DNA from 4 places in the Mesorhizobium sp. UC74_2 genome. Region 3 is predicted to be linked to each of the others. Evidence: riboswitches for the same ligand, from Rfam matches in the RefSeq annotation. Region 3 holds a riboswitch; each other region holds the start of a gene.
The links. A riboswitch is a leader RNA that binds a small molecule or an ion and turns the genes downstream of it on or off. The one in region 3 is predicted to bind cobalamin.

Region 1 (7,549 bases), 250 kb from region 3:
TTGATGCCGAAATCGATCAAGGCGCCTTTTGCCCGCTACAGCCACGGCGTGGAGGTCCCTGCCGGCAAGCGCCTCGTCCTGTGCGCCGGTCAGGTGGCGATCACCGCCGACGATCATATTCCAGAAGGGGTCGAGGAACAGGCGGAGCTGTGCTTCAAGAATATCGAAGCCGTCCTGGCCGAGGCAGACCTCAGCCTGAAGGATGTCGTGCGCATCAATGCCTATGTCACCGATCGCGCCTATCTCAAGCCTTACATGGCCGTGCGCGACCGCACCTTCACCGACCCGGCGCCAGCCTCCACCCTGATGATCGTCGGCGGCTTCGCCCGACCGGAATTCAAGGTCGAGGTTGAGGTGATTGCGGCAGGGTGAGCTGCCTGCGCCCTTCCCTATGACAGAGTAGCTCGAATGAGTTGCCGACAATCCGGAGACTGATGTGACGACGAAAAGACGCGTGTGGTGGGGCGATTTCCGTACAACGGAATATGCTTCCCTAGACCCCGAAACGACGATCGCGGTGCTTCCAGTGGCCGCGATCGAGCAGCATGGCCCGCATCTGCCGGTGTCGACCGACACCAGCATCATGAACGGCATGCTGGAAACGGTGATCGACCGCCTGCCAGCCGATCTCGACATCCGCATCCTGCCCGTGCAGGCAGTCGGCAAGTCCAACGAGCATATGCATGCGCCAGGGACGCTAACCTTGCCGCCGGCAACACTGATCGACGCCTGGACCGAGCTTGGTCTTTCCATTGCGCGTGCAGGGCTGAAAAAGCTCGTCGTCGTCAATTCCCATGGTGGCAATGAGGAGATCATGGGCATCGTCACACGCGAACTGCGTGTGCGCGAAAACATGCTTGCCGTGAAGACCAGCTGGCAGCGTTTCGGCCGCCCAGCGGGACTGTACACCGAACTCGAAGATCGCCACGGCATCCACGGCGGCGACGTCGAGACATCGCTGATGCTGCATTTCCGACCGGACCTGGTCGACATGGCAAACGCCGAGAACTTCGTCTCCAACGTCGCCAAGGCTGAGAAGGCCTTTTCGCTGATGCGCCAGACTGGCACCCACGCCTACGCCTGGATCGCGCGAGATCTGAACCCGGATGGTGTCGTGGGCGACGCTTCGATAGCCACCGCTGAGAAAGGCCGGCTGACCGCCGAGCATCAGGCCGACGGTTTCATCGCATTGTTGAAGGATGTGCGCGGAGCAAAGTTAAACGACTGGGTGCTTTGAGGCCGAAGCGCGTCCATTCTCGATGGAAAGCGTCCCTCACTCTATCTCGAGCTCGAACGGCACGCCTTCGTATGCGTCGGCACCGCGGCCGATCGAGGCAATAGCCGCAACCATGCGGCCATTGCGGCCAAGGATGTGGTCTGCCACAGCGACAAGACGCGGATTGGGCGTGGCCGAGGACGAAAGCCAGCGCAATGTCCTGGCCAGCTCCATCTCGTCGCGCTTCGGAGCGAGAGCGGACGCGATGATGAAAGCCGAGGCGGTCGAGCGGCTGATGCCGGCATAACAGTTGATCACCAGAGGCCGCGACCGATCCCAGCCCTGTGCGAAACCAAGCAATGCACGCACATGCTCTTCGCCGGGCAGCGTCATGCCCTCCTGAGCCTCGGCGATGTCATGCATGACAAGATGCAGATGGTTTTCGGGCCGGATGGCTGCCGGACGCACCATGTCCGTACCAGCCGCCAGCAGGGACAGCAGCCGCTCGGCACCGACACGATTGACCGTGGTTTCGACCTTGGAGAGCGGGCAGACGATGATCATGCGCGTATCCTGTTTTGTGAACCATCGGTCTTTGCAGCCCAGCCGGCAAGTGCAGCATCCAGCCGTTGCCACTCGTCTTCCGAACCCGGCAGGCCAGAACGCAGCGTGTGCGGTCGTTCAGCGAAATGCCGCAACAGTATGCCCTGTCGGCCGAGCGCCCGGAACAGGCCAGGCGCATCGCCGAAATCGAGATAGCGGAACAACGACGTTCCACCGGCGACCGGCACGCCATGACGCACAAACAACGCATCGAGCCGTGTGGCATCCTCGCTCAATTGCCGCCGCATCGCTTCTTGCCAGGCAATATCGCCTAGCGCGCGAATACCGTACTCCAGCGTCGGCCCTGCCACGGCCCAGGGACCAAGCTGGCTCTCGAGCCGTGCGGCAGTCGCCCGATCCGTCAGCGCAAACCCGAGACGCACGCCGGCAAGTCCAAAGAACTTGCCAAAGGAACGCAGAATCACCAGTCCGCCATGTCCGGCATCGGCGGCGAGACTCGCATCGCACGGGCCGACATCCATGAAGGCTTCGTCGACCACGAGCAGGCCAGCTTTTGCTTTCATGGCATCGGCGAGCTTGAGCAACCGCTCGCGCGGAACGATGCGTCCGTCCGGATTGTTGGGATTGACCAGGATGGCGACATCCGCCTCGGCCAGCGCATCGAAATCAGTGGTTTCGGCAACGACATGGCCGGCGATGGCGGCTGCCCGTGCGTGCTCGGCATAGGTCGGCGACAGCACCAAAACGCGTCCCGCATTCACCAGCGAGGCGACACGCGGCAACAGGATTTGTGTGCCGGGGCCTGCGACGATGTTTGCGGCCGAGGGCGCACCATAGGTCGCTGCTGCAGCCGCCAGCAATTCGGCCAGGCGCGCAGCTTCCGGCAATCGGGTGAACGCTGTGGCGGGCGGATCGAAAAGCGGATAGGAGTGCGGATTGATCCCGGTCGAGAGATCGACAAACGGCTCCGGTGCATCAGGAAACAGCGCCCGGGCCCGGCCAAGGCTTCCGCCGTGATCAACTGCCGCAATTGCCTCGCCTGGAAGCCTCATGTCCGCCCTGACCGCCTTTCTGTCGCTGCTGATCGAAGCTCGGCTCGGCTATCCGGACCGGCTGTTTCGCGCCATCGGACATCCGGTGACGTGGATCGGCGCCCTGATATCCTGTCTCGATCGCAGGCTCAACAGCGCCGCCGACAGCGACGCGGCGCGTCGCATCGCCGGCCTGTTTGCGCTACTGCTCATCGTTGCCGTGCCGGCGATGATCGCTCGGATCGCTGAGTCTGCCCTGCTGGCCCTGCCATTCGGCATTGTCGTCGTTGCGCTGCTGGGAAGCTCGCTGCTGTCGCAGAAAAGCCTCGCCAGCCATGTCGAAGCAGTGGCTGATGCGCTTGACAGCGGCGGCGTTGTCGCAGGGCGAAAAGCAGTGTCGATGATCGTCGGCCGAGATCCGGAAAAGCTCGATGAAGCCGCTGTCGGACGGGCTGCCATAGAGAGCCTGGCAGAGAATTTTTCCGATGGCATTGTTGCCCCCGCCTTCTGGCTTGGCGTCGGCGGCCTGGCCGGCGGCGCTGCCTACAAGGCCGCCAACACCGCGGATTCGATGGTTGGCCACCGTACCGAGCGCCACGAGGCTTTCGGCTGGGCCGCGGCGCGCTTTGACGATCTGGTCAACCTGCCCGCTTCACGCCTGACCGGCCTCCTGATCGTTGCCGCCGCGTTTTTCATCAAGGGTGCCGATCCAGCCGAAGCTTGGCGCGCCATGCGCCGCGATGCACGCCATCACCGTTCGCCCAACGCCGGCTGGCCGGAGGCCGCGATGGCTGGCGCCCTGGGGCTCGCGCTTGCCGGCCCGCGTTCTTATGGCGGTGTTCTGGTGGAAGGCCGCCATATGGGAGAAGGCGGCCGCACCGCCGTTACCAGCGCCGACATCCGCCAGGCGCTAAGACTTTACTGGACCGCCGACATGCTGCTCGTCGCGCTGTTTGGCGTGATTGCACTGGCGCTCTGGTAGGCCTTTAGAATTCAATTCCCTGCTGCGCTTTCACGCCGGCGGAAAAATGATGCTTTGTCGCCCCCATCTCGGTGACGAGATCGGCAGCTTCCGTGAGCGCCGGCTTGGCATTGCGGCCGGTAACGACAACATGCAGGTCTTCCCGCCGCCCCTTCAGGGCAGTCACGACACGATCGACATCCAGATAGTCGTAGCGCAGTGCGATGTTGAGTTCGTCCAGCACCAGCAGGCTGATGGACGGATCGGCCATCAGCTCTTCCACCTTCATCCAGGCAGCTTCTGCGGCGGCAACATCCCGCTTCAGGTCCTGCGTTTCCCAGGTGAAGCCTTCGCCCATCGAATACCAGACCAGCCGATCGCCGAACGCCTTGAAAGCATCCTTCTCACCGGTGTGCCATCTGCCCTTGATGAACTGAACCACACCGACGCGCCGGCCGTAGCCCAGCATGCGCAGTGCCAGCCCGAAGGCAGCCGTGGTCTTGCCTTTGCCGGGACCGGTGTTGACGATGAGCAGGCCCTTCTCGATGGTCTTTTGCGCCACCTCTGCGTCCTGCACCGCCTTGCGCTTGGCCATCTTGGTGCGATGGCGCTCGGCTTCGCTGTCATCGATCTCGACCATGTCATTTCACCTTGAGTGGCAGGCCGGCAACGGTCAGCACCACATCGTCGGCCACCGCCGCAACCTGCTGGTTGAGACGCCCGGCAGCATCTCGGAAGCGACGCGCCAACGCATTGTCCGGCACGATGCCAAGCCCGACTTCATTGGACACCACGAACCACCGACCGCGCGGTTTCGACAGTGTGGCGGTCAGCCTGGCGCATTCGTCCTCGATATCATGCCCGGCCAGCATGTGATTGGTCAGCCAGAGCGTAAGGCAATCCAGCAGTACCGGTCGCCCGGCAGGCAGGCGCACCAGCAATTCGACGAGGTCGAGTGGCGCGTCCGCCGTTTCCCAGCCTTCGCCTCGACGAGCACGATGATGCGCGATGCGTTCGCGCATCTCGTCGTCGTAAGCCTGAGCGGTCGCGATATACGTCCAGGGCGCCGGCAGCGCCGTAACCAGTTTTTCGGCATGCGCGCTCTTGCCGGAGCGCGCACCGCCGATGATGAAGGTCAGGCGATCAGGCAAAGCTGTCGCGAAGGCTCGATGCCTGCCCGGTAAAGCGGCCGCGCACAACGCCAACGACCGCACCCAGCACAACCCAGAACACCAGGTTGGTCAGCGTAACCGCCACCACGAACTGGTGATGCAGGCCTTCCGGGATCGGCGTGTCGTAGCTCTCCGGCTGCGGCGCGCCAACGACGTGAGGCGCGACGATCAGCACGATCGCGAGCACGGTAAGCGGCAAGGATCGGCGGAAGGCGATGAGCGCAAGGCCAATGGCCGTGGCGACGACGGTGGAGATCCACCAGGCTTGCCTTGGCAGCAAATCGGCAGCAGGCATCGCCGGCAATTCCGGCGGCAGGCCAAGGCCTGGCGCAAGCGTAAAGACGGCAAAACCGGCAAGCCCCCAGAACACACCCTGGCGCCAGTTGCCGATGCCGCCGGCGAATTCCGAGAAGGCGACAAGGATCAGCGCGAAGCCGATACCGGTTACGACATTGGAGAGTACGTTGAACGAGAACCGCTCGATGCCGTCGGCGGGTGCCCAACCTTCCTCTTCCTCGGCCGGAGCAGCCGCGGGCGCTGGCGCAGCCGAACTCATTGCGTTGGTCCCGGCATCGGCAGCGGGGGCTGCAGGCGCAGCCGCATGTTCATGGCCGCCGGCGGCCTGTTCATAGACTTCCGCCTTCAGGATCAGGGGAACGGTTGCATAGGCCTGCAAGCAGGCGAGAACGATGCCGGCCAACAGGCCCGCTATCGCCGCGACAAACACGACGTTGCGAAAAACAGACATGGTGGGTTCCCCCTGGGTTAGTGGCAGGGGAACGCCATCGAGTGGCGTGCGTCGTGGGCGGCGTTGTGCACGGCCTCGATATGCGAGAAGCCGGTGAAGCCGATGACGAAGATGCCGAGCAGGCCAGCCATTGCCAGCTGAAGGAAGCGCGACTGCGAAGAGGTCGAAGCGCCGAGAGAAACGGAAGCGGTATTCATGGTCTGTCCTTTCGCCCTCCACCCGAGGGCATTACCGTCATTGCCGTCGCCGGCAGGTCTCCTGGCTTGCGGATCAGCGCCCTTCTCCACCTTCCCGAGACAAGCCTCAGTGGCATTGGAGAGGACTACCGCTCACAGTTGCGGGGGCAGCCACGGCTTCGGATGGTTTCCCCCTCCCCACCGTATTCCCTCTTGGTCCCGAAGGGACCGACGACGGCGGGAACTATAGAAAGAATTCTGGCGCCCGGCAAACCAAATTCCGCCATCGCCAGACGCATCCGCGTCATTGGTGACCGGCTGTCGTCGCTACATCGATTTCGGCAGATATCTCCAGGTAACAATGGCGCAGACGGCAGCAAGGCAACCAAGTGTGGCGAAAACCGATCCCAGGCCGAAGAAGGCCAGCACCAGCGAATAGACCAAGGGTGGTGTCAGCTCCGAGAAATCGAGGTAGGTGCGGTAAACTGCAGCCATCTGCGGCCGCTCGTAGGCGCGCACCGAGCGCATGAAGGCGGTGGAGCCGATCGCATCGAGTGCGATGGTGAACAAGGCGCCGACCAGGAGCAGGCCGGCGGTGGCGAGCGGGATGAGTTCGCCGATGGCGCCGGCAAGCCACAGCGACACCGCCATCCCGGCAAAGGCGAGCGTCATCACGTTGCGTGCACCATAACGCTTGCCTGCCCTGCCCCAGAAAATGGCAGCGAACAGGAGAGCGTTGCCGGCCGAAACCAGCAAGCCCCCGGCAAGTTCACCCTGGCCGGTAATGACCATGAACAGCGGGCCGTAGACAAAGAACGTGGTCCAGTAGCAGGAACGGCCGAAAGCGATAAGCCAGGCCAGCCGCAACCGGGGCTGGCTGACGAAGCGCCCGATATTGGCGAAGGGATTGATGGGGCGGCTCTTGCCCGGCACGATCATCGGATTGTCGCCAAGCCGGTAGTACCAGAACAGCGCAAGCAGGCAGAGTGCAAAAACGGCCACGGCTCCATGCGCAGCATAAATGCCGTAGCGTGTGTAGAGGAAGATGCCGAGCGTCGGGCCGCTCGTCCAGGCGATCATCGACCACGCCATACGCAGGGACTCAGCCTGCATGAGGTCGGTCTTGCGGATATGGTCCATGATGTAGAGGTTGAGCGTGATCGACAGCGCACTCGCGCCCATTACCCGGCAGAGCATGCCGATGATCTGACCAGGCAGCGAATGGGTGACGAAGAACAGCGAACCGATCGCAAGCAGCAGCGCACCGGCTGTGTAGACCCATCTGCGTGCGAAGCGGTGGATCAGCATCGGCATGAACAGCGTGACCGAGAGACCAAGCAACGAGACGATCGTATAGAGGATCGAGACCGTCTGCTCGTTCCTCAGGATCTCATAGGCCTGGATCGGGATAACCGAGGCAACCGTGGCTCGCGCGGCGGATTCGATGGCGTAAAGCGAAGCAAAGGTGCGCGCGTCCGCCGGCGGAACCGCCGGTAGCCAGATCGGATGGCGGACATGCGTGGACATGGATTCCCAAACTAACGACTCGCAACGGGAAATCTGCGTCGCCGATGGCCGGGCCGGTAGCAGGAAACCGACGCGCTAGCGCCGGAATGCGAAGCCGGCCAACCACTTTGCACCGGCTGGCACAACGATAGGCTGCCGCATCAAGCCTGTGAGG
Region 2 (7,549 bases), 2.0 Mb from region 3:
GCGATCACGGCACGACCAGAGCGTTTCCGGTTTTCGGAATGCGGGAACGCTCTAATTTTTTCTCAATTTCAGACGGAAAACCGCTACGCACTTTTCCTTAAACTGCCCTAGGCGGGCACCGGCTTGGGCCCAAAGCGCTCAGCCGACTTGGCGCGGGCTTTTGCCGCCACCTCCTCGCGGTTGCGCGGCGGCTGGGTCGTCTCAAGGACGACAAGCAGCTCATGCGCGGCATTGGCGATGGTGCGCACGGCGTTGTCGAAGGCTTCCTTGTTGCGCATGGAGGGCTTGTTGGAGCCACTGATCTTGCGCACGAACTGCAGCGCCGCCTCGTGAATTTCGGTATCGGTCGCCGGCGGTTCGAAGTTAAACAGCGGCTTGATGTTGCGACACATGGATATCTCTCCCGTTTGATATATCCGGCGTTGCCCCTCGTTCCCGTTAGTGGCCTCTCAGGCTCCTAGTCCCCGTCCAGCGGCTCGGTACCGACCGGCTTGCCGTCACGGGCGAGCCTGATCTTCTCCACCTTGTCCTCGGCGGCCTTGAGCAGGCGATCGCAATGCGCCTTCAGCGCCTCGCCCCGTTCATATATGCGAATCGACTGGTCGAGCGGCACGTCGCCGCGTTCGAGATCGTCGACGATCTTCTCTAACGCATCCAGCGCCTGCTCGAAGCTCATCGCCTTGACGTCCTGGTTCGCTTCCTCAGCCATGGCTCATCCTTTCATCAGGCGGCCGACATGCGCTGCGACCGAAAATGCCAATCCGTGCAGGTCGTAGCCGCCTTCCAGCAAACTGACCAGCCTGTTTGAACTATGACGGCGGGCGCGATCCATCAACTGCCCGGTCGCCCAGTCGAAATCATCCTCGACAAGGTTGATCTCGGCCAACGGGTCACGATGGTGCGCGTCGAAACCGGCCGAGATGATCACAAGGTCCGGCGCGAAAGAATCGATCGCCGGCAGGACACGCGTGTTGAACGCCTCACGAAAGATATCGCTACCCGTCGCCGGCGCCAGCGGCGCATTGACGATGTTGCCGGCGCCAGTCTCGTTTCTGGCGCCGGTGCCAGGATAAAGAGGCATCTGGTGCGTCGAGCAATAGAGCACCGATGGGTCGTCCCAGAAGATGTCCTGCGTGCCGTTGCCGTGATGAACGTCCCAGTCGACGATGGCGACACGCTCGACGCCGTGCTTTTCCTGTGCGTAGCGAGCGGCAATCGCAGCCGTATTGAACAGGCAGAAACCCATGGCGGTGGTTTTCTCGGCATGATGGCCGGGCGGACGCGCGGCCACGAAGACATTGTCGGCCTTGCCGGTGAAAACGTCGTCCACGGCGGCATTGGCGGCGCCGATGGCGGTCAGCGCCGCCTGCCAGGTTTTCGGGACTCGCCACCGTGTCGGAATCGATGACGGCAATACCTTCCTGCGGAATCGCCCTGCGGACGCGCTCGACGAAATCCTTTGGATGGCAATAGAGAACAGTCGTCTCGTCGCCCATCGGCGCCTCGTGCCTGTCGAGGGCGGCAAAGACCTCGTCGTCCAGAATCCGCTCGATAGCGCGCAGCCTGTCCGGTCGCTCCGGATGCCCGGCGGGCGTGATGTGTTCCAGAAAAATCGGATGGGTGTAGAGACGGGTCGTCATGGCGCCACCTTATCAGCAATGGAGATGATGGCCACGCGACAAGCATGAGAGCGTTTCCGTTTTCAACGGAAACGCGGAAACGCTCCAACTTTTGTTTTAACGCGATTCCGGACGCAAAACCGTTGCGCGTTTGCTGGAATTGCTCATCCTGCTGGGGAAAAGGCGTCATCCGACGTCGACATCAGGGCTGTCCTTGCCCGCGAACTCGGCTAGGTTAGCCGCACTGTCAGGTGCCTGCCGCAAGGCGGGAGAATCGGGAACACGGTGAAAATCCGTGGCGTGCCCAACGCTGTGAGGGGGGATCGCTCGGCAAGAGCCACTGTCCGCGCAAGGACGGGAAGGCGCCGGCAAGCGGGACGAACCCGAGCCAGAAGACCGGCCAGGCAGAAATGGTCATCCGCATGGACGGGTGGATGACGCTGTTTCGATCGCAAGGGAAACGCGATGAACACCGTCCGCAACCATACATGCCATACCTCCGGAGATCTTGCCTTCGAGGATTTTGAGCGTGAGGCCATCTATCGCGCCATCTTCACGCGTCGCGACGTGCGCAGCCATTTCCGGCCCGACCCGATCGACGACGCTGTGCTTGCCCGCCTGCTTACGGCTGCGCACCACGCACCGTCCGTAGGCTTCATGCAACCCTGGAACTTCATCGTCATCCGGGACCAGAAACGGCGCGCGGCGGTGCGCGATCTGTTCCTGACAGCCCGAGCCCAGGAACTGCCGCATATCGCGGAGGATCGGCAGGCGCTTTACCGCAAGCTCAAGCTGGAAGGCATCTGCGAAAGCGCGCTCAATCTCTGCATCACCTGCGATCGCTCGCGCAGCGAGAACTCGCCGCTCGGGCGCTGGCACAATCCGCAAATGGATCTCTTCAGCACGGTATGCGCGGTACAGAATTTCTGGCTGGCGGCACGGGCCGAAGGGATTGGCGTCGGCTGGGTGAGCATCCTGAACGCCGAAGCGCTCAGAGACCTGCTCGACATCCCGGATCATGTCGTGCCTGTCGCCTATCTTTGCGTCGGGCACGTCTCGGAATTCGCCACCCGACCCGACCTTGAACGCAATGGCTGGGGCTCGCGCCTGCCGCTCTGCGACCTCGTCATGAGCGAGACCTATGCCGGTGCCGGCGAGGATGTGCTGAAAGCCGCGGCCAACGCGATCGCGGGCAGAGGATGAGAAGTCAGGCAGCAGTCTTGCCGTCCACCAGCAAACCTTCCATGAGCGCGCGAAACGCATTAACCGCCTTTGTCGATATGGCGGCAGGATCATCGGAGTTTGCAATCCACTGCGCAGCATAGAGCGAGGCGCCGCTGATCAGCCGTGCCATCGCTTCAGGATCGATGTCGCGGCGAATAACCCCATCTTCCTTCAGCGCTGCAAGGTTCTTGGTTACCGACAGGATACAGGCGTTGGCATTGGGCCATTGCGCCGGATCACCAAGGACAGCGGGGCCATCACACAGCACGATGCGCTGGACTTCCGGATCGAGCGCCATTTCGACATAGCCGATGTTTTCGTCCATGAAACCCTGCCAGCGCGTCTCGGCCTTGGCGGAGACAGCATTGAGACGCGCCGCCATTTCGCAGTCGATCTGGGCGATCACGGCTTCGAAAAGCCCCTTCTTGTCGCCGAAATGATGATAAAGCGCGCCACGCGTCAGCCCCGCTTCGGCGGTGAAATCATCCATCGATGCGTTCGCGTAACCGACTGTCGCAAAGGCCCGCCGCGCAGAGGCAATCAGTTTCGCACGCGTCTCGGCGATCATTTCGCTGCGGGGTTTATGAGCTGTCCTCATTGGTGTTTCCTTTGCCGCTTCTGCTTTTCACATACGTCGCGTATATTTTTTTACATACACGACGTATATTAATTGACATACGTGACGTATGCAATTATCTCATTCGCATACGCCACGTATGTAAGTGGCGCACCCTCAAAATTCAGGAGTGCTCCCATGCGCAATCCTTATGGTGAAATCTTCAGAGTCCCCGGGGCCAAGGGCTTCGCAGCCGCCGCCTTTTTTGCGCGGCTGCCTATCGCCATGGCTCCCATCGGTATTGTCGCGATGCTGTCCCAGGCGCGCGGCGAGTATTGGCTGGCCGGTGCTGTATCGGCCACCTTCGCCTTGACCAACGCTTTTGCCGCCCCACAGATCTCGCGATGGATCGACCGGCTCGGCCAGACTGCCGTGGCCGCCCCGACCACGGTCATCTCCGTCATCGCCTTCCTCACACTGCTCGCGGCCACCCATTATGACTGGCCGAGCTGGACCCTGTTCGTTTCGGCGTTCCTGGCCGCGGCGATGCCCAGCGTGCCGGCCATGGTGCGTGCGCGCTGGACGGAAAAATTCCGCGATCGTCCCGAGCTCAACACGGCCTTTGCCTTCGAGTCGGTCGCCGACGAACTGGTCTATATTGCCGGCGCCTCGCTTTCGGTAGGCCTCAGTGTGGCGCTGTTCCCGGAAGCCGGCATGCTGGTGAGCACGCTTCTGCTGGCTTTCGGCATGGCCGCCTTCATCCTGCAACGATCCAGTGAGCCCAAGGTCCGGCAGCCGGAGCATGGCAGCAATGGTTCCGCGATCATGCTGCGTCCCGTCCAGATCATCACGCTGGCCCTCATCTTCGTCGGTGCGATCTTCGCCACCGCAGAGGTGAGCTCGGTGGCCATCACCAAGGAGCTCGGCCAGCCGACCGCCGCCAGCCTGGTCATCGGTGTCTATGCCGCCGGCTCCTTTGTCGTCGGCCTCATCATCGGTGCGCTGAACCTCCAGGCCCCGAAACAGCGGCTGCTCGCTCTTTCGATTGCCATCGTCGCCTTGACCACCTTGCCACTGCTCGTCGCCGACACCGTCCCCCTGCTGGCACTCGCAGTCTTCGCCAGCGGCGTGGCGATCTCGCCCACCTTCATCATGGCCTTCGGCCTGATCGAACGGCGCGTGCCCGAGGCCATGCTGACCGAGGGCATCACCTGGGTGATGACCGGCATCGGCATCGGCATGGCACTGGGGGCGTTCGTGGCAGGCTGGGTGGTCGACAATTACGGAGCGCAGAACGGCTTCTGGGTTTCCGTGGCCGCCGGGACGATCTCTTTCGTGATCGTCCTCCTTGGCCAGAAGACACTCGCCGGCGAGACAGACAGCGAATTGTCGCAGGTTGCCCCGCAAACAGCGAAATGATGGTCGCACTTCCAGAAAAGCCCGGACAGGACCAACGAGCCGCCTTCCCAGGCGGCTCGACTGTCTTTGAAATCTCAACTATCTGCGAGCCCCGGGGACTTTGATGCGTAATCCATACAGTGAAATTTTCCAGGCGCCCGGCGCCAAGGCGTTTTCCGCGGCCGGCTTCGTTGCCCGCTTCCCGCTTTCCATGGTCACGCTGGGCATCGTGACGATGCTGTCCGAGACACACGGCGAATACTGGCTTGCCGGTGCGGTCTCCGCCACTTTCGCGCTGGCAAGCGGCCTGATCGCGCCGCAGGTGTCGCGACTTGTCGACCGGCACGGCCAGCGCCGTGTTCTTGTACCAGCGACACTGATCGCTGTTTCGGCGCTGATCGGTCTAATGGTGGCAACCCATCTGAAGGCACCAAACTGGACGCTGTTCGTTTTCGCGATCCTCAGCGGCGCGATACCGAGCTTCAGTTCCTTCGTCAGGGCGCGCTGGACCGAGCTCTATCGCGGCACCTCGAAATTGCATACGGCATTTGCCTTTGAATCCGTCGTCGACGAAGTCCTGTTCATGATCGGTCCGATCCTGGCGATCGGACTCAGCGTCACGGTCTTCCCGGAAGCCGGGCCGTTGGCCGCCACCTTATTCCTTCTCGTCGGCAGCCTCCTGTTTGCCGCCCAGAGATCTACCGAACCCCCAATCCATGAGCCGGAACGCAGCGGCGGTCGCTCCGTCATCCGCCTCGGTTCGCTGCAGATCATCGTCGTGACCTTGGCATCCATCGGCGCGATCTTCGGCACGGCCGAAGTAGCCGCCGTTGCTTTCGCGGAAGCGCAAGGCCACAAGGCAGCTGCCAGTCTCGCTCTGTCGGCCTATGCGGCAGGCTCGCTCGTCGCCGGCCTTGCCTTCGGCATGCTGAAACTCAGGATGCCACTTGCCCGCCAATTGCTGATCACGATAGTGCTGGCCGCGCTGACCACACTGCCGCTCCTCATGGTAGGCACAATCACCATGCTTTCTCTGGTGTTTTTCGTCGCTGGCGTTGCCGTTTCGCCAACCATCATCACCTCGATGGCACTCGTGGAAAAACTCGTGCCTTCCTCCAAGCTCACGGAAGGCATGACCTGGGCGATTACCGGCATTGGCATCGGCATGGCCGCAGGTTCAGCGGCCGCCGGCTGGGTGATAGACACTTATGGGCCGACCAGTGGCTTCCTGTTTTCGATCGCGGCTGGTGTTCTCGCCTTGATTGTCGCGTTGGCCGGGCAAGGCAATCTGCAGCGATCCGTGCGCGACACCAGAGCACCGGCGATGGCTTGAACGGCTCCGGTACGAAACGAAATGGGCGCCAAGCGGCGCCCATTTCGTTTCACAGACAAGCTTTGCGTCCAGAGGGCGCGCGACATCGTAGAGCGTTTCCGTTTTACGCAATTCCAGACGGAAAACCGCTACGCAGTTTTCCTGGAATTGGCCTAGAGGATTTCGGTTTTGGCGATACGGATGCCGAAACCCTCAAGGCCGACATAGTGCCGCTCGCGCGAGGCGATCAGATTGATCGAGGAGATGCCGAGATCCTTGAGAATCTGTGCACCGAGGCCGATCTCGCGCCATTCGTTCTCGCGGCGGCGTGCTTCCTCGTGATCCTCGCGGTCACTACCGCCCTGCCGGTTGCGGCCGCCATGGCTACCGACACCGGTGGACCCTTCGCGCAGATAAACGATGACACCACGCTTGCGCTCTCCGAGCGTCTTCATGATGTCATCGAGCACGGTACGGGTACCGAATACGTCCGTCGTGACATCCTCCAGATGCAACCGCACCGGCACTTCCTCGCCGTCGCGGATGTCACCATAGACGATCGCCAGGTGGTGCATCGCTTCCCAGGGCAAGGAATAGGCGATCGCCGTCGCCTTGCCGCCGGGCGTGTCGATATCGGAACAGGCGACACGCTCGACCAGCGTTTCCTTGCGCTGACGGTAGGCGATGAGGTCCGCCACCGAAACCTGCTTCAGCCCGTGCTCCTCGGCGAAGGCCGCCACTTGGGGGCCGCGCTTGACGGTGCCGTCGTCGTTGACCAACTCGGAAATGACGCCGACCGGCGGCAGTCCGGCCAGCTTGCAGAGATCGACGGCGGCCTCCGTATGGCCGGAGCGCATCAGCACGCCACCTTCGCGTGCGATCAACGGAAAGATGTGACCGGGACGCACGAAATCGCTGCCAGCGACGTTGCCGTTGGCAAGGTTGCGCACGGTAAGCGTACGGTCCTCGGCGGAAATGCCGGTGGTGGTGCCGTGCTTGAAGTCGACACTGACCGTGAAGGCAGTGGTGTGGGCGGAATCATTGTCCGCCACCATCGGCGCCAGATTCAGCCGCTTCGCCTCTTCGCGCGGCATCGGCGTGCAGACGATGCCGGAGGTGTGGCGCACGATGAAAGCCATCTTCTCCGGCGTGCAATGCACGGCCGCGACGATCAGATCGCCCTCGTTCTCACGCCCGTCATCGTCCATGACGACGACGATCTCGCCGCGCTCGAAAGCACGCAGGGCTTCGACAATTTTCTTCTGATCGTAGGGCATGGTACTCGCTTCGCTCGCTGGGCAGTCGGCAGTCGGCAGTCGGCAGTCGGCAGTCGGCAGTCGGCAGTCGGCAGTCGGACATAAGGCAGTAACAAAATAGCGTCTACGGCAAATTGAACCAAAACGGACTGCCGACTGCCTATTGCCGACTGCCCTATCTTCC
Region 3 (7,549 bases):
GGCGCCGTTTCGTCGCCGGCGCGCTCGGGCCGACCAACCGCACCGCGTCGATCTCGCCAGACGTCAACAATCCGGGCTATCGCGCCGTCACCTTCGACGACCTGCGCCTCGCCTATGGCGAGCAGTTGCGCGGGCTGATCGACGGCGGCGCCGACATCATCCTGATCGAGACCATCTTCGACACGCTCAACGCCAAGGCCGCGATCTTCGCCTGCGAGGAGATTTATGCCGAAAAAGGCGTCCGGCTGCCGATCATGATCTCCGGCACGATCACCGACCTTTCCGGCCGCACGCTATCCGGCCAGACGCCGACGGCCTTCTGGCATTCCGTGCGGCATGCCCAGCCTTTCACGATCGGCCTGAACTGCGCGCTTGGTGCCGCCGCCATGCGTCCGCACCTTGCAGAACTGTCTTCGGTGGCCGAGACCTTCACCTGCGCCTATCCGAATGCCGGCCTGCCGAACGCATTCGGCCAGTATGACGAGAGCCCCGAATTCATGGCCGGCCAGGTCGAGTACTTCGCGCGCGAAGGGCTGGTCAATGTGGTCGGCGGCTGCTGCGGCTCGACACCGGAACATATCGCGGCGATCGCCGACGCGGTTTCCAGGCACGCCCCGCGCGGGCTGCCGAAACGGTCGCCGCAGATGCGCCTGTCCGGCCTCGAACCCTTCACCCTCACAAGGGACATTCCCTTCGTCAATGTCGGCGAACGCACCAACGTCACCGGCTCGGCCAAGTTCAGGAAGCTGATCACCGCCGGCGACTACGCGGCGGCGCTCGACGTCGCCCGCGACCAGGTCGCCAATGGTGCGCAGGTCATCGACATCAACATGGACGAGGGCCTGATCGATTCGCAGAAGGCGATGGTCGAGTACCTCAACCTAGTCGCCGCGGAACCCGACATCGCGCGCGTGCCGGTGATGATCGATTCCTCGAAATGGGATGTCATCGAAGCCGGCCTGAAATGCGTGCAGGGCAAGGCCATCGTCAATTCGATCTCGATGAAGGAAGGCGAAGCGGCCTTCCTGCATCATGCCAGGCTGTGCCGCATGTATGGCGCCGCCGTCGTGGTGATGGCGTTCGACGAGGTCGGCCAGGCCGACACCCGGGCGCGCAAGGTCGAGATCTGCACACGAGCCTACAAGCTGCTGACGGAACAGGCCGGCTTCGCACCGGAGGACATCATCTTCGATCCGAACGTCTTCGCGGTCGCCACCGGCATCGAGGAGCACGACAATTACGGCGTCGACTTCATCGAGGCGACGGGAGAAATCATCGCAACGCTGCCGCATGTCCATATCTCCGGCGGCATCTCCAACCTGTCCTTCTCGTTCCGCGGCAACGAGCCGGTGCGGGAGGCCATGCATGCGGTGTTCCTCTACCACGCCATCCAGCGCGGCATGGACATGGGTATCGTCAATGCCGGGCAGCTCGCCGTCTATGAATCGATCGATCCCGAGCTGCGCGAGGCCTGCGAGGATGTGGTGCTCAACCGCCAGCCCAAGGCCGGTGGCACCGCGACCGAACGCATGCTCGAGATCGCCGAGCGCTACAAGGGCACGGCCGGCAAGGAAACCAGGGAGAAGGACCTGGCCTGGCGCGAGTGGCCGGTCGAACAGCGGATCTCGCATGCGCTGGTCAACGGCATCACCGAATTCATCGATGCCGACACGGACGAGGCACGGCTGAACGCCGAGCGCCCCCTGCATGTCATCGAAGGCCCGTTGATGGCCGGCATGAATGTCGTCGGGGACCTGTTTGGCGCGGGAAAGATGTTCCTGCCACAGGTGGTTAAGTCGGCCCGCGTGATGAAACAGGCCGTCGCGGGCCTGCTGCCGCACATGGAGGCCGAGAAGCTCGCCAATGCCGCCGCAGGCATCGACAATGGCGAACGCCAGAGCGCCGGCAAGATCCTGATGGCCACTGTGAAAGGCGACGTCCACGACATCGGCAAGAACATCGTCGGCGTGGTCCTCGCCTGCAACAACTACGAGATCATCGATCTCGGCGTCATGGTGCCGGCGGCCAGGATCCTCGAAACCGCGCGCAACGAAAAGGTCGATGTGATCGGCCTTTCCGGCCTGATCACCCCGTCGCTGGACGAGATGGTGCATATGGCCTCGGAAATGGAGCGCGAAGGCTTCGACATCCCGCTGCTGATCGGCGGGGCAACGACGAGCCGCGTCCACACCGCGGTCAAGATCCATCCGCGCTACCAGAAGGGACAGGCCGTCTACGTCACCGACGCCAGCCGCGCGGTCGGCGTCGTCTCCAGCCTGCTCTCGCCCGATATGAAGGCCGGCTATGTCGAGACCATCCAGGCCGAGTATCGCAAGGTGACCGAGGCGCATGAGCGCTCGGAACGGGACAAGCAGCGCCTGCCGCTGGCCAAGGCGCGCGCCAATGCCCACAAGGTCGACTGGGCCGGCTACCAGCCGCCGAAACCTTCATTCCTCGGGACCAGGGTGTTCGAAAGCTGGGACCTGGCCGACTCGCCCGCTACATCGACTGGACGCCGTTCTTCCAGACCTGGGAATTGAAGGGGCGCTATCCCAGGATCCTCGAAGACGAAAAGCAGGGGCCGGCGGCACGGCAACTGTTCGACGACGCGCAGGCGATGCTGAAGAAGATCATCGACGAGAAGTGGTTCGCGCCGAAAGCCGTCCTCGGCTTCTGGCCCGCCAATACCACAGGCGATGATATCAAGCTGTTTGCCGACGAAGCCCGGGACACCGAGCTCGCCACCTTCTTCACGCTGCGCCAGCAACTGACCAAGCGCGACGGCAAGCCGAATGTCGCGCTTTCCGATTTCGTCGCCCCCCGCGAGAGCGGCAGGCCCGACTATATCGGCGGCTTCGTCGTGACGGCCGGCATCGAGGAGGTCGCGATCGCCGAGCGCTTCGAGCGCGCCAATGACGACTACAATTCGATCCTGGTCAAGGCGCTGGCGGATCGCTTCGCCGAAGCCTTCGCGGAGCGTCTGCACGAGAAGGTGCGCAAGGAATATTGGGGCTACGCTGCCGATGAAGACCTCGCGCCAGACGACCTGATCGGCGAGCCCTATCGCGGCATCCGCCCTGCCCCCGGCTATCCAGCCCAGCCCGACCACACCGAGAAGGTGACGCTGTTCAACCTGCTCAAGGCGGAAGAGCGGATTGGCGTGCGCCTGACCGAGAGCATGGCGATGTGGCCCGGCTCGTCGGTATCCGGCCTCTATCTCACCCAGCCCGAAAGCTACTATTTCGGCGTCGCCAAGGTCGAGCGCGATCAGGTCGAGGATTATGCCGCGCGCAAGGACATGGCCGTCGCCGATGTCGAGCGCTGGCTTGGACCGATCCTTAACTATGTGCCCTCGCCGATAGCCGAGGCCGCTGAGTAATTCCGCCCTGTCGTCTTTGCACTGCGCCGATGTCGCTTTCGTCATCGCACCGGCACGGCGTCCGTGATCAGATCACCATGTTCAAGGTGCTCTCCGGCGAACCACGCCGGAGGGATAATTGGGAAGCCGGTTTGATGCCGGCGCTGCCCCCGCAACGGTAGCGAAGCTTCTGTCTCGACGACAGACCACTGGGCGAAGGCCTGGGAAGGTGTCGAGACGGTCCCGCAAGGACAGCTTCGGAGCCCGGAAACCAGCCGTGGACTTTTTGGAACTCGACTGATCGCGGTGGGCGGTCAAGAGGCAGAAAGCCGTGCGCCGGTCCAAGACCGTCAAGTACGGCCATCTACCCTCCATCACCACCAGTTCAGTCCTTTGACGAGGACAGGACATGGACGCACGTCATGAAATGCTGAAGCTCATTCGCGCGAGGCGCGATGGCTTCTCGCTGGAACAGCCCTTCTACACCGATCCGGATTTCTTCAAGCTCGACATGGAGCTGATCTGGTATCGCGACTGGCTGTTCGTCGGGCATGATTGCGAGATCGCCAAGCCCGGCAGTTTCTTCACCGTCCAGATCGGCGCCTATCCGATCGTCCTGGTGCGCGACCGCGAGAACAGGATCCGTGCCTTCCACAATTCCTGCCGCCATCGCGGCAGCCGCGTCTGCACCGCCGACAAAGGCACCTCCGCGCGCCTGGTCTGCCCTTACCATCAGTGGACCTACGACCTCGACGGCAAGCTGCTGTTTGCCCGGCAGATGGCCGAAGGCTTTGATCGCAACGACTACGGCCTGAAGCCGGTCGCCTGCGAAAGCGCCGGCGGCTACATCTTCGTCTGCCTGGCCGACCAGCCGGCGGAGTTTGCGCCCTTCCGCCAGATGATGGAGCCCTACTTCCTGCCGCATCGCCTGGCCGACGCCAAGATCGCCTTCGAGAGCACCATCGTCGAGAAGGGCAACTGGAAGCTGGTCTGGGAAAACAACCGCGAATGCTACCATTGCGCGGGCAACCATCCGGAGCTCTGCAAGACCTTCCCGGAAGCCCCGACCGTCACCGGCGTCAACGGTGTCGAGGATGACCCCGAGCTGCTGGAACACTGGGCACGCTGCGAAGCATCGGGACTGCCGTCGCGTTTCGTCATCGATACGGCCGGTCAATACCGCACGACACGCGCGCCGCTGCTGCCGCACGCGGTGAGCTACACCATGACCGGCCAGCGCGCCGTGCAGCGCAACCTGTCCGACGCCGTTGCCACCGACCGCATCGGCACCCTGATGCTCTACCACTATCCGACGACGTGGAATCACATACTGGGCGACCACGCGGTGACGTTCCGCGTTCTTCCCATCAGCGCCACCGAGACGGCGGTGACAACCAAATGGCTGGTGCACAAGGATGCCGTCGAGGGCATCGACTACGACCTCCAGAACCTGATCCACGTCTGGACGCTGACCAATGACGAGGACCGCCGCATCGTCGAGGAGAATGCCTTCGGCATCAACTCGCCGGCCTATCAGCCGGGACCCTATTCCGAGCTGCATGAAGGCGGCGTGATCCAGTTCGTCGAATGGTATGCGCGCTTCATGGAGCCTCGGCTGACCGAAGGTGAAAGACCCGCGCTGCGCAGCGTCGCTTGAGGCCACTGCGATGAACGCCATGACGGGTGTCCACCTCTATCGCCATCTCGACGAGATGACGCCATGGAACGACCGCCTCCAGGTGCTGGAAGTGGCCGGCATCGTCGACGAAGCGCCGGAGGTGAAGACCTTCACCTTCCGCTCGGACGCGCAGACCTGGTTCCGCTACAAACCGGGCCAGTTCATCACGCTGGAGCTGCCGACGGCCGATGGTCCGCTGATGCGCACCTATACGCTGGCCTCGTCGCCATCGCGGCCGTTCTCGATCTCCATCACCGTCAAGGCGCAGGCCGGCAGCATCGGCACGCGCTGGATGTTCGACAACCTCAAGCGCGGATCGCGCATCAAGGCACGCGGCCCAGCAGGCGATTTCTCGCATCACAACCACGCCGCCGGGAAGTATCTTTTCATTTCGGCGGGCTCCGGCATCACCCCGATGATGTCGATGCTGCGCTGGCTGAACGACTGCGCGCCATGGACGGACATCGCCTTCGTCAACTGCGCCAGGCGGCCCGAAGAGATCATCTTCCGCAAGGAGCTGGAACTTCTCGGCGCCAACATGCCCGGCCTGTCGCTCGGTTTCATGATCGAGGAGCGGTCGAGCCGCGAAAGCTGGTTCGGCCATATGGGGCGGATCGACGCCGTCAGGCTGCCGCTTCTGTCGCCCGACTTCCACGAGCGCGAAGTGTTCTGCTGCGGACCCGATCCATTCATGCGTGCCGTGCGCACCATGCTGGAGGCGACCGGCTTCGACATGGCGCACTACCACCAGGAGAGTTTCGGCGCCCCCCCCGTGGAGGTCCCGCCCCCGGCCACCACCGAGGCAGGAGCAGTTGTGCCCGCTGAGGCGACGGTGCCGGTCCGTTTCGCCAGTTCCAATGTCGATGGCCAATGTGTGCCCGGCCAGACGGTGCTACAGGCGGCACGCGCCAGCGGCGTCCGCATCTCGGCGGCCTGCGAGTTCGGTCTCTGCGGCACCTGCCGCGTCAGGAAGGTCTCAGGCGACGTGGAGATGAACCACAATGGCGGCATCCTCGATGAGGAGATCGCCGAGGGATACATCCTCGCCTGCTGCTCAAAGCCACTCACCGCGTTGGAGATCGAGGCATGACCACCCGCGACGACGCAAGAATTGTCGCGGCGCGACCGCGAAAGGTCGACGGCAGGACGATGGCGGCGATCTCGCCGCTGCCGCCACCGGAAGAAGTCTTCGCCGACTGGCTGATGTCCGTGCCGCCAGGCATCTGCCTCGAGATTGCCGCGCAGCGGCAGATCGAACTGATCGACCGTCGCGGCTCCCTTCATCCCGATGTCGCGGTGCTGCGCAGCCTTCTGGCAACTGTCGCCTGTTCCGACGACTGGCCGAGACCCGTTCCCAATCTTTGAAGATCAGACCCGCGCCAGCCCTCCCAAGCCAACGATGAGTAGCCAGCAATGAGCATCGTGCATCTTCACCAATCAGCCGCCGACGACGCCATAGGCGACCTGATCGCGACGCACCGGCCAGGCCACGGCCTGGCCCGGCCGTTCTACATGGATCCGGCGATCTTCGAGCGCGACATGGAGCGCCTGTTTCGCCGGCACTGGCATTGCCTGGCGCATGCCAGCGTCATCCCCAACCCCGGCGACTTCGAGCTGTTCCGACTCGGCGACGAGCAGATCATCCTGACACGGGTGGCCGATGGCACGATCCACGCCATGCTCAACGTGTGCCGGCATCGCGGCGCCGAGGTCTGCACCAAGCCCAAGGGCAATGCGCGGTTCTTCGTCTGCCCCTACCATGCCTGGACCTACGCCAATGACGGCTCACTGCGCGCCGCGCGGCTGATGCCGAAGGATTTCGACCGCAACGAGCACGGTCTCAAGAAGCTGCATGTTCGTGTCGCGTCGGGACTCGTCTTCATCAGCTTCGCCGAGACGCCGCTCGACTTCGATCCGATCGAGCAGGCGCTGCGGACCAGTTGCGGCCAGTATGGCTGGGGCGAAGCGAAGGTGGCGCATCGCGAACTCTATCCGCTGCAGGCCAACTGGAAGCTGGCCGTCGAAAATTACGTCGAGTGTTATCACTGCGGACCGGCACATCCCGAATATTCCCAGACCCATGCGCTGGAGCAGCCGCTCGAGATGATCGAGAAGCTCAACCAGACGATGGAGGCGCGGACTTGCGCGCTGGGCATCGAGGTCGTCAGCGGCGATCGCTGGCAGAACTCGGCAATGGGGCAGGAGGCGATCCACACCTTCCGCTATGCGCTCTACGACGGCGTCTCCACCGGCAGCCAGGACGGCAAGCCGATTGCGCCGCTGATGGGACGGTTCGCCGAATATGACGGTGGCGTCACCTCGATCCATCTCGGCGGCACCACATTCCTCGTCTGCTACCCCGATCATGGCATGATCTACCGCTTCATTCCGAAGACCGCCGATACATGCGAGATGGAGCTGATCTGGCTCGTGCGCGGCGACGCCGAGGAAGGCCGCGACTACGACCTGGAAAAGCTGACCTGGCTCTGGAAGGTCACCACCGAGGAGGACAA
Region 4 (7,549 bases), 2.9 Mb from region 3:
CCAGCATGAAGGGTGCGGCCAGCCAGACATGCATCATCGAGCGATCTGTGAGGGAGCCAAGCATCCAGAACATGATCTCAAGTGCCGCGAACGGATTGGGCGATAGGTTGAGCGCCAGCGACGTCATGGCGCCCGCGAGGCTGGAGACCGCGACGCCTGCCAGGATGATGGTGAGTGTGTTGGAACGCCGGCCGGCAAGCGCCTGCACGACGACCACCGCAAGCATTGCCGCCAAGAGGGCGGAGAGCGGCAGGGCCAGCGGGAAGATGATGGTCAGGCCGCTGTAGATGGCAAGCACCGCGCCCAGCGAAGCTGAGGCGCTGACGCCGATCAGCCCGGGCTCTGCCAGCGGATTGCGCAGATAGCCCTGCAGTGCGGCGCCGGATAATCCGAGCGTTGCACCGATCATCAGGCCGAGCAGCGCGCGTGGTAGCCGGATCTCGCGCATGATCAGCGCGATCGCATCGCCCTTGCCGGAAAACAGCGCCTTGATGCTGTCGCTGAAAGCAATGGCTGCCGGGCCGACGGTGAGAGACAGCAGGAAAAGCACCGCAACCAGCAGGCCGAGCACAAAAAGCAGGGTGCGGTATCGCGCAACGTCTGTCATGGCTGCGCCCCTCCTGCATGACCGCTTTCTGAACGACTGGCGGCAGCCTCGGTGAGCATCTCCACGGCAGTAGCCGTGAAGGGTGCGCCACAGATGGTATATCTAGTCGGCACTGAAACGCGCGCGGTCTCTTCGCTGAGTGCCCTGTAAGCAGGATGGACGAAGGTCTGCTGTGCCAGGGCTGGTGTCGCATAGCGTGCTTCCGAGTCGACCAGCATGTCCGGCTTTGCCAGGACCAGGAGTTCCAGTGGCAATTGCTGGGTGCCGGACAGGCCAAGCTTCGTCGCCAGGTTCGTCAGGCCCGATGCGGTGACCACCGCATCGACCAGCGTGCCGGCACCCGATGTGTAGGAGTTGGCAAAATAGGTCGCGATGGTGAGGTCACGGTGGGGATGTGCTCTCGCCCGGGCGAGCTTGCCGTCGAGTTCGGCCACCAGTGCCTCGGCCCGACTTTGCCTGCCGAGGATATCGCCCATGCGCCGAAGGCTTGCTCGCACGTCGTCGAAGGAGGTTTCCGGCGGGAACTCCTCAACGCGAATGCCGAGTTGCCTGAGCAGGCCGACGGTCGCACGCGTCGTATAGCTCCCGGCAAGGACGAGGTCCGGTTGCATCAGGAAAACCTCTTCCGCCTGCCCGTGATTGATCACGAAGCGTCGTGCTTCCACGGCCAGCACCGACGTTGCCGGATCGCCGGCCAGGTAGGAGACAGAGTGAAGCTGCCCGTCATCCGCCACCAGCATTGCCATCTGGTCGGTGCAGACATTCATGGAAACGACACGCTTCGGCGCTTCAGCGGCTAGGGCGGCGCAGGCGCCCGCTAGAAACAGGTTACCTGCCATCAGGCTCAAGGGCAGAGTTCGTCCATAGCGGCAGGAAGCCCTGCCGGTAGTCGTCGCGATCTGTACCCTTGCCTGCATCGTCATCTCCGCGGTTCAGAATGTCCGGGTGAGGCTCAGATTGAAAGTGCGGCCGGGGGCGCGGTAGTCCGTCACCGTCGAATAATCGGCGTCGAACAGGTTCTCGACCGCGAATTTCACCTGCGATGAGGCATCCAATGCGTAGAGCGCGGTGAAGTCCACCGTGACATAGTCCGGCAGCTTCGTCGTGTTGGCGGCATTGGCGTAGCGCGCCGCCCCGTAGAGCAGGCGCGTCGTCAGGTCCAACTGCTCGATCGGGCTATACGTAACCTCGGCCATTGCTTTGAGCCGGTCGCGGTAGGGGATGTATTTGCCGTTGTCCTGGTTCAGCGGCTGACGGACATCGAGGCTCACCTTTCCACTCCATTCGGTGCTGAACCGGTGCGCAAGTGCCGCTTCGAAACCCGTGATACGTGCCTTGGCGACATTGAAGGGCAGGTAGGTCGGCGGGTTGGAGGCGATCGCGTCGGTCAGCCAGGTTTGATAGAACGCAACATCCAGATTGGTGTCGGCGCTCGCCTGCCAGTTCAGCCCGATCTCATAGGATTTGGACTTTTCCGGCTTGAGGTTCGGATTGGAGTAGTTCGGATAATAGAGTTCGTTGAAGCTCGGCGCCCGGAAGCCGGTGGCATAGGATGATCGCAGTCTCAGGTCTGGCAGGATCTCATAGCTCGCGCCGACATTGTATGTGGTGGCGCCGCCGAACTGGCCATTGTGGTCATAGCGGATGCCGCTGTCTATGGTGAGCGCCTCATAGGACAGCGAGTACTGGCTGAACACTGCAGCGAGCGTTCGCGCCTTCACATCGAAATCGACGGTCGAATTGACCTGTTCGCGATAGATTTCGGCACCGCCGGTCAGCACATGCGCAACGGCACCGGTGTCGAAATTCCCGGTGGTGGAGGCAAAGAGACCGTGACGGCTGGAGTTAAAACGGCTGTCGCCTGCGACGCCATCGCGGAAGTTGCGGGAGCGATCGACCGAACTCGACAGCTCGATGGTCGAGGACCAATCTTCGGAATGTCTGATTTCGGTACCGAGCTTGCCGGCAAAACTTGTCGTGTCGACTTCGTTCGCGCCAGGATACGAGTCGTCGTACTGGCCGCGGCTGCGGGCAAGCAGAGCGTCGCCGTAGATCCGGCCCCAGTCGAACTGCTTCGACAGCGAGGCATTGATCGAGCCGAGCAGGAAACCGTCATCGTCCGGTTCATGGCCGTAGGCGGTCGGCAGCGTGAAGTCGTAGCCTCGCGTGCCGGTCAGGCTGCCGCCGAGGGAATAGTCGAAGCCGCTTCTGCTCTGGCCGCGTACATTGCCGGACAACGTGCCTCCCCACGGATAGCTCACACCAGCTGTTACCGAGCCACAGCTGTTGCGGCCGTCTGCGCAAGGGCCGCCTTGCCTGGTGATGATGTTGACGACGCCACCCATGGCGTCGGAGCCGTATTGCGCCGAATGCGCGCCCTTGGCGACCTCAATGCGCTCGATTGACTCGAGCGGAATATTGCCGAGCGAGGCGGTGCCGGTAGTGGCCGAACTTGCCCTCACGCCGTTGATCAGCACCAGCGTCTGGCTGGCCGACATGCCACGCAGATAGAGGTTGGATGCAGCACCCTGGCCGCCATAAGAGACGATGGAAACGCCGGTGTAGGATTTAAGCAGGGAAGGCAGGTCGGGAGCAGCCGAGTGCTCGATGCTCTCACGGTCGACCACCGTTACCGACGAGGTCGAACGCTCCAGCGTCGTCTCGCGTCGGAGCGGCGTGGTGATGACAATGCGTTCCAGCATCGTGGCATTGCCGGGAATGTTGTTGTTCTGAGCGCCGGCATGGCTTGCGAAAGCCAACAATGCTGTGCTGGCAAGCAAGAATGTCTTCTTCAAATCCGCCCCCAAAAGGATTGACGGCGCGGTCGAGCGCCGTGAGGTTCATTTCGAACCGCAGACGGATTGGCTAGGACAGATTTGCGTTCAGTCGCACTTCCTGGCCGTTCTCGCATGCGGCAACACTTCACGTGTCACCGCCACGGACGACCGCGCCTGATCACCCCTCGTGATCAAGCATGGGTGACTGGAACAGGCAGGTCTCCTGACTTCCGTGTCATCGCCCATTTCCGCCTTCCCGGTCGCGCGAGGCGGCCAGTGGCATCATGGAAGAAGGCTCAACGGTTACAGTTGCGGGGGCAGTCGCGGCTTTGACCGATGGTTCGGCCGCACCGTGTTCCCTTTTCATCCGCCTCGCGGCGGAACCAGCTCCAACCCGAAGCTAGCCGCGGCAATGCCGAGCGTCAACCGGCTAGGATGTGGAGCAGCGGTGAGCGGTCCGAGCGAAGGTTGGAGGGTCAGCCGTAGTGGAACCGCGGTTTCGGGCCAGTACCGGTGAATTGCACGCCGACGCGGTCGTTGCGGCGCCAGCGCACCAGCGATTCATAGGCGACACCGTCAACAGGGACATAGAGGCTGAAACGTTCAGGAATGATGGCATCGGCGGCCACCTTGAGTTCCGCGCCATTCGTATGCTGGTTGCGCACCACGCAAGGGATTTCCGAATTGTGGATGCTGGTGATGATGGTAGCCCCTTTGAGCACACGTTGCCGATGCTCGCGATCGTGATGGTTTGCTTCCTGCTCGGACATGACGGTAGGGACTCACGCTGCAGACCTGATATTTTAGGAAAGGCGCGGAGAACATCAATGCCACCGCGAGCTGTATCGGCGATTTGCCGCAAGGGATGGCTAACCGTCCGTCAAGATCCGGGCTAGCTGCTGTCCACTAAGATGCCGGGACGCGGAACCTCGAATGCCTGGAAGGAAATGAAACCGGGGGATGCATTCGCATCGCTGGCAGCGTGGCGGCTCGTAACATTGCTGCAATGTGACGCCCGGAAACAGGCCGCCTGTGAAACAGTTCGAGGTCGGCAAATGCGTTTGTTCTATGTCGTATGCATCGGTGTATTGCTGTCGGCGTGCCAGAATACACGCGATCGGGAACGATGCCTGTCATATGGGTTCGATGACGACACCCCCGATTTTTCGCGATGCCTGCAAAGGTTCGACATTGAAAGGGATCGCAGGGACTATCGCTCGCGAGATGGCGAACGATATGAGGGCTGACCGCGTCCACTCCTGGAGTGCCGGGTTTCGATGGAAGTGAGCTTTCATGCATATTCTGATCGTTGAAGATGATCGCGAACTCGCCTCTTCCCTCAAAGCCATCATGGAGGGCGCGATCGGCATATCCGACACCTTTGGATCCATTGCCGAGGCCGAAGCCGCGCTTATGGCTCATAAATTTGATCTTGTGGTCATCGACCGCAGGCTTCCTGACGGTGATGGACTCTCGCTGCTTCCGGTGCTGAGACGGCTGCAACCGCGGCCAGCGACCCTGGTCCTGACCGCGCTGGATGATCCGTACGATATCGCCTCGGCCCTGGACAAAGGCGCCGACGAATATGTCGGCAAGCCGTTCGAACCAACGGAACTTGTCGCCCGTGCACGTGCGGTCCTGCGCCGCTACAGCCTGGACGTGCTGGGTTCGACCCAATTCGGCAATCTGGCCTTCGATCTCAACCACCGGATGGCGAGCGTCGGGCAGAAAGTGCTCGACATTCCGCGGCGTGAACTTGCGATACTGGAAACGCTGATGCGTCGCGCCGGCCGTGTCGTGCAGCGGGAAACGCTGGAGTCCTCCGTCTATAACATCGGTGAGGACATCGAATCGAACGCGCTGGATTCACACATATCGCGCCTGCGCAGGCGCTTGCGCGATGCCGACTGCGAGGCCGTCATCAGGAGCGTGCGCGGCATCGGCTACATGCTGGTTCTGGAGTGACAGTTTGAACCGCTCGATCGCCTTTCCTGTCGCTGCGCTGCTGGTCGTCGGCATGGCGATCGTGATGCTGCTCGGCACGGTTCTGACACTTGCGATCATCGTCAGCATCAGCGCGGAAGACCGCCTGCAGATCAACACCAGCGAACTGTCCCGTACGCTGGGTGCCGCCATCGCCTATGATGCCGATGGCCACCTCACGCTCGACAGGCAGAAGCTTGCCACGAACATCATCGAATTTGCCGAAGCCCAGCCGGCCTATTGGTATGTCATCGACGATGGCCGGCAGGTGATTTCACATGGGCAACAACCCGCGGAGGTCAAGCGGGTGTTCGACCAGACCCCGCGCGAAATTCAATATTCGGAGTTCCGCTACCGGCAAGACAATCACGACATGCTGGGCATCAGGTCGGTCAGCCGAGGCGACGGCCCGAAAATTGTTTCCGTTGGCGGGATCGTGCTCTCGAACTGGGAGACCGTTCTGGTCGCCCTTGTCCCGGTGCGATCGCAGGGGCTGCTACCACTGTTTGGTGCCATCCTGTTGCCACCACATCGATCGCCGTCATCATCGTCCGGGGCACGATCGCAAGGCCGGTACAACGTGTCGTGCGATCCGCCGAGCGGATCGATGGGCTGCCCAATGGCAGACGCATATCGGACGCCGACACACCGAGCGAACTGAAGCCCATGGTAGCAGCCTTCAATACGGCCTTGATGCGGATCGACGCCGCCTTTGCTGCTCAGCGCAACTTCCTTGCCAATGCTGCGCACGAATTGCGCACTCCTTTGACCAAGATGCGCCTGAAGCTGGAGCGATTGCCGGATGGCGAATTGCGCGACGGATTGATCCGCGACACCAAACGCCTCGGTTCCATCGTAACCACGCTGCTTCAGCTTGCGCGTCTGTCCGGCCAGTCGTTGACCTTTGCCGACATGGATCTTGCCGCCGTCGCCAGGGCCGTTGTCTCCGATCAGGTGCCGATGGCCCTCAAGCACGGCATCGACATCGAGCTGAGATCGCCGGCACGCCCGGTCTCGCTCTCCGGATCAGAGGCTGCGATCCGGGTTGCACTGGAAAACCTGCTTCTCAATGCAGTCCGGCACGCCGTCGGCACGAAATTGATAGTCGTGGAGGCGCTCTCACCGGCCGAAATCCGCGTCGTCGACTACGGTCCGGGCATTCCGTCGGATGAGCGTCGCGACGTCCTGCAGCCGTTCGTGCGCGGCAGGGATCGTGAAGGCGAAGGCACGGGATTGGGACTTGCCATCGTCGACCAGATCATGAACGCGCATGGCGGTACGGTTGCACTCGGAGAGACGGAAGGGGGAGGGCTGACTGTGCGTCTGTCGTTCAACTCGGCGCACCCGGTCGACGCGGAATCTGCTGCGCAGGCGGGAGTTTAAAACCACCGGACCGAACCAGAGAATCATGCGCGAAGAGATCGCTGCTTGTGTACCTCCTGCAAAGCAGCTTAGATCGCCTCATGTTTCGGAGGGCCATTGATGGTTGGCATTTTCGATTGCCGATTGCACCTTCCCGGACTGTTTCTGGCCGCAGGCATGGCGCTAAGTCCGCCTGCCTTTGCCAAAACCAAGGTGCTGACGAACGCCAGCATTCACACCGTCAATCCCAAGGCACCGACCGCCGAGGCCATGGCCATTGATGATAACGGCATGATCATTGCCGTTGGCGCGGTGCAGGATGTTGTGGCAGTCGCCGGCGAGGAAGCGGAGGTCATCGATCTCGGTGGCAAGATGGTGCTGCCGGGCTTCCAGGATGCGCATGTCCATCTCGTCGAAGCCGGCGTCAACGAGATCCTGTGCGAGTTCGGTCCCTTCGACGAGCTCGACGACACACTTGCAACGGTCGAGGCCTGTGTGAAAAGCAGCAAGACCGACTGGGTGCTCGGCTCTGGCGTCAGCATGACCAATCTGCTCGATCAGAGCGACAATCCGATCGCGCTGCTCGATGAGATCTCACCCGATCGCCCTGTCTTGATTCTTGATGATATTGGCCATGGCGCATGGGCCAATTCGGCCGCCATGCGTGCTGCCGGCTATGATGCGATCGACGGCAATCCGCCCGGCGGCATCATCCTGCGCAACAGGAAAACAGGCAAGCCGAACGGTGTGGTATTGGAGAATGCACAGCAGAAACTGCGCAACCTGGCGTTCCCGGATACACCGGAGAATGTCGAGTTTG

Region 1: it holds a riboswitch for cobalamin, as region 3 does, so the genes downstream of both, ACFJIU_RS08080 (CbtB-domain containing protein) here and ACFJIU_RS06705 (aromatic ring-hydroxylating dioxygenase subunit alpha) in region 3, are expected to answer to the same signal.
Region 2: it holds a riboswitch for cobalamin, as region 3 does, so the genes downstream of both, bluB (5,6-dimethylbenzimidazole synthase) here and ACFJIU_RS06705 (aromatic ring-hydroxylating dioxygenase subunit alpha) in region 3, are expected to answer to the same signal.
Region 4: it holds a riboswitch for cobalamin, as region 3 does, so the genes downstream of both, ACFJIU_RS23200 (TonB-dependent receptor domain-containing protein) here and ACFJIU_RS06705 (aromatic ring-hydroxylating dioxygenase subunit alpha) in region 3, are expected to answer to the same signal.

What each region holds. Positions count from the first base shown of each region.
Region 1 covers NZ_CP170562.1:1,674,045-1,681,593, reverse strand. The annotation lists gene ACFJIU_RS08120 (RidA family protein) at 1-372, shown strand, start outside; gene ACFJIU_RS08115 (creatininase family protein) at 437-1,237, shown strand; gene ACFJIU_RS08110 (tyrosine phosphatase family protein) at 1,274-1,780, opposite strand; gene cobD (threonine-phosphate decarboxylase CobD) at 1,777-2,832, opposite strand; gene cbiB (adenosylcobinamide-phosphate synthase CbiB) at 2,831-3,793, shown strand; gene cobO (cob(I)yrinic acid a,c-diamide adenosyltransferase) at 3,798-4,412, opposite strand; gene cobU (bifunctional adenosylcobinamide kinase/adenosylcobinamide-phosphate guanylyltransferase) at 4,414-4,923, opposite strand; gene ACFJIU_RS08085 (CbtA family protein) at 4,916-5,692, opposite strand; gene ACFJIU_RS08080 (CbtB-domain containing protein) at 5,710-5,889, opposite strand; cobalamin riboswitch at 5,923-6,116, opposite strand; gene ACFJIU_RS08075 (MFS transporter) at 6,196-7,395, opposite strand.
Region 2 covers NZ_CP170562.1:3,381,438-3,388,986, forward strand. The annotation lists gene ACFJIU_RS16455 (DUF2277 domain-containing protein) at 108-392, opposite strand; gene ACFJIU_RS16460 (exodeoxyribonuclease VII small subunit) at 458-709, opposite strand; partial or broken gene ACFJIU_RS16465 (histone deacetylase family protein) at 713-1,640, opposite strand; cobalamin riboswitch at 1,852-2,039, shown strand; gene bluB (5,6-dimethylbenzimidazole synthase) at 2,085-2,822, shown strand; gene ACFJIU_RS16475 (TetR/AcrR family transcriptional regulator) at 2,827-3,441, opposite strand; gene ACFJIU_RS16480 (MFS transporter) at 3,598-4,818, shown strand; gene ACFJIU_RS16485 (MFS transporter) at 4,922-6,130, shown strand; gene ribB (3,4-dihydroxy-2-butanone-4-phosphate synthase) at 6,283-7,386, opposite strand; gene aroC (chorismate synthase) at 7,541-7,549, opposite strand, start outside.
Region 3 covers NZ_CP170562.1:1,419,264-1,426,812, reverse strand. The annotation lists partial or broken gene metH (methionine synthase) at 1-3,379, shown strand, start outside; cobalamin riboswitch at 3,447-3,653, shown strand; gene ACFJIU_RS06705 (aromatic ring-hydroxylating dioxygenase subunit alpha) at 3,768-5,015, shown strand; gene ACFJIU_RS06700 (2Fe-2S iron-sulfur cluster-binding protein) at 5,035-6,126, shown strand; gene ACFJIU_RS06695 (hypothetical protein) at 6,123-6,401, shown strand; gene ACFJIU_RS06690 (aromatic ring-hydroxylating dioxygenase subunit alpha) at 6,450-7,549, shown strand, end outside.
Region 4 covers NZ_CP170562.1:4,759,810-4,767,358, reverse strand. The annotation lists gene ACFJIU_RS23210 (FecCD family ABC transporter permease) at 1-607, opposite strand, end outside; gene ACFJIU_RS23205 (ABC transporter substrate-binding protein) at 604-1,524, opposite strand; gene ACFJIU_RS23200 (TonB-dependent receptor domain-containing protein) at 1,540-3,309, opposite strand; cobalamin riboswitch at 3,580-3,787, opposite strand; gene ACFJIU_RS23195 (PilZ domain-containing protein) at 3,861-4,154, opposite strand; gene ACFJIU_RS23190 (response regulator) at 4,678-5,349, shown strand; gene ACFJIU_RS23185 (hypothetical protein) at 5,402-6,028, shown strand; gene ACFJIU_RS23180 (sensor histidine kinase) at 6,034-6,750, shown strand; gene ACFJIU_RS23175 (amidohydrolase) at 6,850-7,549, shown strand, end outside.